DNA from 2 places in the Streptomyces sp. JN8 genome. Region 2 is predicted to be linked to the other one. Evidence: riboswitches for the same ligand, from Rfam matches in the RefSeq annotation. Region 2 holds a riboswitch; the other holds the start of a gene.
What was found. A riboswitch is a leader RNA that binds a small molecule or an ion and turns the genes downstream of it on or off. The one in region 2 is predicted to bind ZMP and ZTP.
Positions count from the first base shown of each region.

Region 1: linked by a shared signal. The riboswitch ahead of ACY0MR_RS14735 (serine hydroxymethyltransferase) and the one ahead of ACY0MR_RS02455 (bifunctional 5,10-methylenetetrahydrofolate dehydrogenase/5,10-methenyltetrahydrofolate cyclohydrolase) in region 2 are both predicted to bind ZMP and ZTP.

Region 1 covers NZ_CM147852.1:3,414,436-3,418,487, forward strand. The annotation lists gene trpS (tryptophan--tRNA ligase) at 1-235, opposite strand, end outside; gene ACY0MR_RS14725 (RNA polymerase sigma factor) at 292-909, shown strand; gene ACY0MR_RS14730 (hypothetical protein) at 902-1,696, shown strand; gene ACY0MR_RS14735 (serine hydroxymethyltransferase) at 1,964-3,241, opposite strand; ZMP/ZTP riboswitch at 3,313-3,403, opposite strand; gene rocD (ornithine--oxo-acid transaminase) at 3,526-4,052, shown strand, end outside.
Region 2 covers NZ_CM147852.1:510,712-514,763, forward strand. The annotation lists gene ACY0MR_RS02450 (hypothetical protein) at 1-364, opposite strand, end outside; gene ACY0MR_RS02455 (bifunctional 5,10-methylenetetrahydrofolate dehydrogenase/5,10-methenyltetrahydrofolate cyclohydrolase) at 500-1,330, opposite strand; ZMP/ZTP riboswitch at 1,382-1,490, opposite strand; gene ACY0MR_RS02460 (GAF domain-containing protein) at 1,576-2,976, shown strand; gene exaC (acetaldehyde dehydrogenase ExaC) at 3,020-4,052, shown strand, end outside.

The DNA.
Region 1 (4,052 bases), 2.9 Mb from region 2:
GCTCGGGGTCGAGACCGGCGGCGAGCAGCTGCGCTGCGGCCAGCCGGGTGTTGGCGCGCAGCTCGGCGGGGTCCTGCGGGACCGTGATCGCGTGCAGGTCGACGACCATGTAGAAGGCGTCGTGGGACTCCTGGAGGGCGACCCACTGGCGGACGGCGCCGAGGTAGTTGCCGAGGTGGAACGAGCCTGCCGTGGGCTGGATTCCGGAGAGCACGCGGGGAACGTCAGAGGCCATGCACATCATTCTCTCAGGTGTGGGAACCGATCCCGGACTGCCGGTGTATCAACAGTGTGAGGACGCGGGAGGGGGGCCTGGTCGACGACGAGGCCGCGGTCATCGCACGGGTGCGCGCCGGAGAGCCGGAGGCGTACGCGGCGCTGGTCCGCGCGCACACGGCGGTCGCGCTGAGAGCGGCGGTGGCGTGCGGTGCGGGCGCGGAGGCCGAGGACGTGGTGCAGCAGGCCTTCTTCAAGGCGTACCGGTCGCTGGGGCGCTTCGAGGAGGGCTCGGCGTTCCGGCCGTGGCTGCTGCGGATCGTCGTCAATGAGACCAGGAACACAGTGCGGTCGGCGGGCCGGCAGCGGGCCGTCGCCGGTCGGGAGGCGGACCTGCTCGGGGGCGAGCCGCGGATACCGGAGTCGGCGGATCCGGCGGTCGCGGCGGTGGAGCGGGAGCGGAGCAGACGCCTCCTGGACGCGCTCGACGCCCTGAGCGAGGACCACCGGCAGGTGGTGATCCACCGCTATCTGCTGGAACTGGACGAGACGGAGACCGCCGCGGCGCTCGGCTGGCCGCGGGGGACGGTGAAGTCCCGGCTGAGCCGGGCGCTGAAGAAGCTGGGGCTGGTGCTCGGAGGGAGCCTGGCCGAGGGACCTGAGGGACCGGAGGGAGGTGGGGGGCGTGGCTGACGAGGGTCTGCCGGACGAGCTGCGGGAGCTGGGGCGGCGGCTGCGGGTGCCGGACGTGGACGGGGAGTCGATGGCCGAGCGGGTGCTCGCCCGGCTCCTCGCCGAGCAGGTCCCGACGCCGGTGCCGGTCCGTCCCCGGCGGGACGTGTGGGGGGCGGTGCGGAGGTGGTCCCGGGCGCGGTGGCGGGCGCTGCTGGCGGGTCTGACCGGGGTGCTGATCGTGCTGGTGCTCACCCCGCCGGTGCGGGCGGCGGTGGCGGAGTGGTTCGGCTTCGGCGGGGTCGCCGTGCGGTACGAGCCGGACGGGCGGCGGGTGCCGGCCGGGGGCCCGGTGCCGGGGTGCCCGGAGCCGGTGCCGCCGGCGGACGCGGGCCGGCTCGCGGGCTTCGAGCCGCTGATACCCGGGTCACTCGGCCCGCCGGACGCCGTGACGGTGACGGGGTCGGCCGAGCGGGGCCGGGCGGTGATCAGCCTGTGCTGGCGCGACGGGGAGCGGACGGTCCACCTGGACGAGTTCCCGGCCGGGCTGGACCTCGGCTTCGCCAAGCAGGTGCGGACGCCGCCGGAGTGGGTGGATCTCCCGGACGGGGCGCAGGGCTACTGGTTCGCGGCCCCGCACCTGCTGACGTTCCCGATGACCGACGGGACGGGCACGGCCTGGACGCATGAGGTCCGCACGGCGGGCCCCACGCTCCTCTGGACGAGGAGCGGGGGCGCGTTCACCTTCCGGCTGGAGGGGATACCGGACCGCGAGGAGGCCCGGCGGACGGCCGAGTCGGTCGGCTGACGTCCGGGGGTCGGCCGGCCGGCCTTCTGGGGCGGGCCGGCCGGCGTAGGGGGGCCCCGGCCGACGTGCTGGGGGTGGGTCGGCTGACGTACGGAGTCCCCGGCGACGTGCTGGGGCGGTCGGCCGACGTCCCGGCGCCAGACGGACGACGTCGGCATCGGGTCGCGGCCGCGGGCGGGTCGGGTCGGGTCGGGTCGGGTCGGGTCGGGTCGGGTCGGGTCGGGTCGGGGATACCCGGGACGGGCAGCCGGGGAGGCCGGGGAACGGTCAGACGGGGAGGCCGGGGGCCGGGAAGGCGGTCAGCAGCTCGGCGACCTCCGCGCGGATCGTGGCGAGGGCCTGCTCGTCGCCGGTGCCGGCGGCCGCGACACCGCGGTCGATCCATTCGGCGACCAGGGCCATGTGCGCGGTGCCGAGCCCGCGGGAGGTGAGGGAGGGGGTGCCGATGCGGATGCCCGAGGGGTCGAACGGCTTCCGGGGGTCGTAGGGGACGGTGTTGTAGTTGACGACGATGCCCGCCCGGTCGAGGGCCTTCGCGGCGGTCTTGCCCGGGACCTGCTTGGGGGTGAGGTCCATCAGGACCAGGTGGTTGTCGGTGCCGCCGGAGACCAGGTCGAAGCCACGGGCGAGGAGCGCCGCGGCGAGGGCCTTGGCGTTGGCGACGACGGCGTGGGCGTAGTCCCGGAAGGAGGGCAGGGACGCCTCGCGGAGGGCGACGGCGATGGCGGCGGTGGTCTGGTTGTGCGGGCCGCCCTGGAGGCCGGGGAAGACGGCCTTGTCGAGGGCCTTGGCGTGCTCCTCGCGGGACATCAGCATGGCGCCGCGCGGGCCCCGCAGGGTCTTGTGGGTGGTCGTGGAGACGACGTCCACGTGCGGGACGGGGGACGGGTGGGCGCCGCCCGCGACCAGACCCGCGATGTGGGCGATGTCGGCGACGAGCACGGCACCGGCCTCGCGGGCGATCTCGCCGAAGGCGGCGAAGTCGATCGTGCGGGGCAGCGCGGTGCCACCGCAGAAGATGACCTTGGGCCGCTCCTTCAGGGCGAGGTCGCGGACCTCGTCGAAGTCGATGAGGCCGGTGTCCTGGCGGACGCCGTACTGGACGCCGCGGAACCACCGGCCGGTGGCGGAGACGCCCCAGCCGTGGGTGAGGTGGCCGCCCATCGGCAGCGCCATGCCCATGACGGTGTCGCCGGGCTCGGCGAAGGCGAGGTAGACGGCGAGGTTGGCCGGGGAGCCGGAGTAGGGCTGGACGTTGGCGTGGTCGGCGCCGAAGACGGCCTTGGCGCGCTCGACGGCGAGGGTCTCGACCTGGTCGATGTTCTGCTGGCCCTCGTAGTAGCGGCGGCCGGGGTAGCCCTCGCTGTACTTGTTCTGGAGGACGGTGCCGGAGGCCTCCAGGACGGCGGCGGAGACGTAGTTCTCGCTGGGGATCAGGCGCAGGGTCTCGGCCTGGAGGCGTTCCTCGGCGCCGACGAGTGCGGCGAGCTCGGGGTCGGCGGCGGCGAGCGCGGGGTGCGGGTAGGGGTGCTGCGATGCGGTCATGGCGGTGTCCTCCGGGCGTCGGCGGGTCCCGGGGCACTGCGTGAGGCGCGGCGCCACGCGGGACTTCGGTCCCGTGACGCCCAGGCGGGCGGCGTCTCGTGTGGTCTGCCGCGCACGGCTTCCCCGGGGTCGCTTCCCCGCGCGCCAGTCGCCGTGCGTGGGGTCAGAGTAGCGGGCGCGGCGCGCGCGAGGTTTCCCGGTCCGGCATCCGAGCGACGATAGAAACAGGGGCCACATCCCCTCGTCGGGGTCACCCCCCGAGCCGCAGGACGAACGGAGATCCCGTGTCGAGCACACAAGACGCGATCGCTTCGGCGGAGGCGCACAGCGCTCACAACTACCACCCCCTGCCGGTCGTCGTCGCTTCGGCGGACGGCGCCTGGATGACCGATGTCGAGGGGCGCCGCTATCTCGACATGCTCGCCGGCTACTCGGCGCTCAACTTCGGGCACGGCAACCGGCGTCTGATCGACGCCGCGAAGGCCCAGCTGGAGCGGGTGACGCTGACGTCGCGCGCCTTCCACCACGACCGGTTCGCCGAGTTCTGCACCCGGCTCGCCGAGCTGTGCGGGAAGGAGGCGGTGCTGCCCATGAACACCGGCGCCGAGGCGATCGAGACGGCGGTGAAGACCGTCCGGAAGTGGGGGTACGAGGTGAAGGGCGTGCCGGACGGGCACGCGAAGATCGTGGTGGCGGCGAACAACTTCCACGGCCGCACGACGACGATCGTCAGCTTCTCCACGGACCACGAGGCGCGGGACCACTTCGGTCCGTACACACCGGGGTTCGAGATCGTCCCGTACGGCGACCT
Region 2 (4,052 bases):
GGGCCCGGTCCGACGCGGCGAGCGCGCCGGTCCGGGGCCAGTCGGCGGGCTCGGCGGGCTCGCCGGTCCGATCTCGCTCTGCGGGCTCGCCGGTCCGATCTGGCTCCGCGGGCTCGCGGGTCCGGTCTCGCTCGGCGGGCTCGCCGAACCAGGCCGACTCGGCGGGCTCGCCGGGCTCGTAGGCCCGGTCTGACGCGACGGGCTCGCCGCACCGGGGCGAGTCGGCGGGCTCGCCGGAGCGACCCGACTCGACGGATCGACCGGACCCGTCGAGGGCTTCGGGCAGCGGGGCGGGACGGCCGAGCGGTTCGGGCTCTTCGGGGCGGCGGTCGGGCGGCGGGGCGGGAGTGGACGGGTGGGGCACGGGTTCAAGGTTCGCCGCTCCGCGGCTCCGCGGCCACCTTTTTAAGGCCGCGGGGAACGGCCTGTACAGAAACGTGACCAACGCACCCCCCGGTCGCGCCCCTCCCTCCTTCCGTCGCCCCGTCACGATCCGGTCCTACAGGCCGAGCTGACGCTCGGCGCCCTCGACGGTCTGGGCGAGGAGCACGGCGATCGTCATGGGGCCGACGCCGCCCGGCACGGGGGTGATGAGCGAGGCGCGCTCCGCGGCCGAGGCGAAGTCGACGTCGCCGATGTTGCCCGGGTTGTAGCCGGCGTCGACGACGACGGCACCGGGCTTGATGTCCGCGCCCTTGATGAAGTTCGGCTTGCCGACCGCGGCCACGAGGACGTCGGCCTCGCGGACGACCGAGGAGAGGTCCTCGGTACGGGAGTGGCAGTACGTGACGGTGGCGTCCCGGCCGAGGAGGAGCAGACCGGCCGGCTTTCCGAGGATCGCGCTGCGGCCCACGACCACCGCGCGCCTGCCGCGGAGTTCGACGCCGTACGCGTCGAGGAGGCGCATGATGCCGCCGGGCGTGCAGGAGACGAAGCCGGGCAGGCCGAAGCCCATGGCGGCGAAGGAGGCCATGGTGACGCCGTCGACGTCCTTCTCCGGGGCGATGGCCTCGAAGGCGGCGCGCTCGTCGATGTGCGGGCCGACGGGGTGCTGGAGGAGGATGCCGTGGACCTCGGGGTCCTCGGAGAGGGCCGTGATCGCGGCGACGAGTTCGGCGGTGGTCGTGGTCGCGGGCAGTTCCACGTGCCGGGAACGGATTCCGGCCTTCGCACAGCGGTTCTGCTTCATCTTCACGTAGGTGACCGAGGCCGGGTCCGCTCCGACCAGGACAGTCGCGAGACAGGGCGTGACCCCGGTGCGGCGGGTCACCTCGGCGGCGCGGGCGGCGGTCTCCTCGACGGTGCGGCGGGCGAGGGCGGTGCCGTCCATGAGGGTGGCGGTGCTGGTGGACACGGAAACTCCTGGGCGTCGTCTCTGACAGGTGGTCGCCCAGGCGCACGGCATCGGTGCGGTCGCGCCGGTCGGGAACGCCTCCGCCGGGCCGCTCCCCGGTGGTGATCCACCTCAAGCGCCAGTCACGGCCCGAGCCCCACTCTACGTGAGCGGTCGGGGGCCGGTCCCGGACAGGGTGGGCGGAACCGGCGCCGCGACGCTTGTCGACGGCGTCCCCGGGCATGACGATGAGCCGGACGGGCCGGGACGACCTCGACGAGGAGGCCGAGTTGAGCGGGAGACGAGTACCAGGACGGACGGCGTCGGGGAACCGGCCGGCCGACTGCGGACCATCGACGCCCGCGGCACCGGCCGCCGCGGTCCCGCGGCCGGGCGGCGCCTCCGGGCCGGGCCGGCCGGATCCCGGGACTCCGGCCGGAATACCGGAGACCGGGGAGGTCCGGCCGCTGGTCGCGGCCTCGTGGCGGCGCTCCGCACGCGCGCGGGTGAGTCCGGACGGAGCGGCCCGCGTGGAGCTGGACGAGGACGAGCTCGCCGACCTCCGGGACGGCCATCCCCTCGCGGCCGCGATGCCGGTCGTCCGGGAGCTGATGGGGGCGTACGCGACGGACGGGGAGCATCTCCTCGCCGTCTGCGACGCCGCCGGGCGGATGCTGTGGGTCGAGGGGCACCCGGCCACGCTCCGTAAGGCGCGCGGGATGAACTTCGTCGCCGGGGCCCGCTGGTCGGAGGCGGCCGCCGGCACCAACGCGCCCGGGACCGCCCTGGCCGTCGACCGGCCCGTGCAGGTGGTCGCCGCCGAGCACTTCCGGCACCCGGTGCGGGCGTGGACCTGCGCCGCGGCCCCCGTGCACGACCCGCGCAGCGGGCGCGTGCTCGGCGCGATCGACATCACCGGCGGGAGCCGGCTCGCCCATCCGCACAGTCTCGGCTTCGTCCAGGCGGTGGCGCGGGCGGCGGAGTCGCAGCTCGCGCTCCTCGCTCCGGCACCAACGACGGGCCGGGCGAGCCTCGCCGCGCTCGGCCGCGACGAGGCCGTCCTGACGCTCGACGGGCGCCAAACCCGGTTGAGCCGGCGGCACAGCGAGATCCTCGTCCTGCTCGCACACCGCCCGGAGGGCCTCGGCGGCGAGGAGCTCCTGACCCTCCTCTACGAGGACGAGTCCGTGACCCCCGTGACGCTGCGGGCCGAGTTGTCGCGGCTGCGGGCGCTGCTGGGGCCGGAGCTGCTGCGGTCGCGGCCGTACCGGCTCGCGGACGGCACGGACGCGGACTTCGCGGCGGTGGACCGGCGGTTGGCCGCGGGGGCCGTCTCGGCGGCGGCCGGAACGTACGCGGGCCCCCTGCTTCCGGCCTCGCTCGCCCCCGGTGTCGTACGCCTGCGGGAGCGTCTCGCGGGCCGGCTGCGGGCCGCACTGGTCGACCGGGGGGACCCCGGGCTGCTCGCGGACTGGGCGTACAGCGGCTGGGGCGAGGACGACCTGGTGGTCTGGCGGGCGCTGTGCGCGGCGGTGCCTGCGGCCCAGCTCCCGCCCGTACGGGCGCGCCTCGACTTCCTGGAGGCGGAACTGTCCGCCGGTGCAACGGTGTTGCAACCTCCGGGTCCGCACACTCGGCGGTGACGTCGGTCAGGGACGGCCGGCGCGTCCGAGGGAGGCCCTGCCCATGACCCGTTACGCCGCACCCGGTACCGAGGGCGCGCTCATGTCGTACGAGGCCCGGTACGACCACTGGATCGGCGGCGCGTACGTCGCTCCGGCGCTCGGCCGCTACTTCGAGAACCCGAGTCCGGTGGACGGCCGCCCGTTCACCGAGGTCGCGCGGGGCACCGCCGAGGACGTGGAGCGCGCCCTCGACGCGGCGCACGCGGCCGCTCCCGCGTGGGGGCGGACCGCGCCGGCGGACCGCGCGGCCGTGCTGCTGCGGATCGCGGACCGGATGGAGAGCCGCCTGGAGGAGCTGGCGGTCGCGGAGAGCTGGGACAACGGCAAGCCGGTCCGGGAGACGCTGGCGGCCGACATCCCGCTCGCGATCGACCACTTCCGCTACTTCGCGGGCGTGCTGCGGGCGCAGGAGGGTGCGCTCAGCGAGATCGACGACGACACGGTGGCGTACCACTTCCACGAGCCGCTGGGAGTGGTGGCGCAGATCATCCCGTGGAACTTCCCGATCCTGATGGCGGTCTGGAAGCTGGCGCCCGCGCTCGCCGCGGGCAACGCGGTGGTCCTCAAGCCGGCCGAGCAGACCCCGGCCTCGATCCACTTCTGGCTGGGGCTGGTGGCGGACCTGCTGCCGCCGGGCGTCCTCAACATCGTCAACGGGTTCGGCGAGGAGGCCGGCAAGCCGCTCGCGTCCTCGCCGCGCGTCGCCAAGATCGCGTTCACCGGCGAGACCTCGACGGGCCGGCTGATCATGGGGTACGCCTCCGAGAACCTGAAGCCGGTGACGCTGGAACTCGGCGGCAAGTCGCCGAACATCTTCTTCGACGACGTGTGGGCGGCGGACGACGACTTCCGCGACAAGGCGCTGGAGGGCTTCACGATGTTCGCCCTCAATCAGGGCGAGGTCTGCACCTGCCCCTCGCGCGCGCTCGTCCAGCGGGGCCACTACGGCGAGTTCCTTGAGGCGGCGATCGCCCGCACGGAGAAGATCGTCCCGGGCCACCCGCTCGACACCGACACGATGATCGGCGCACAGG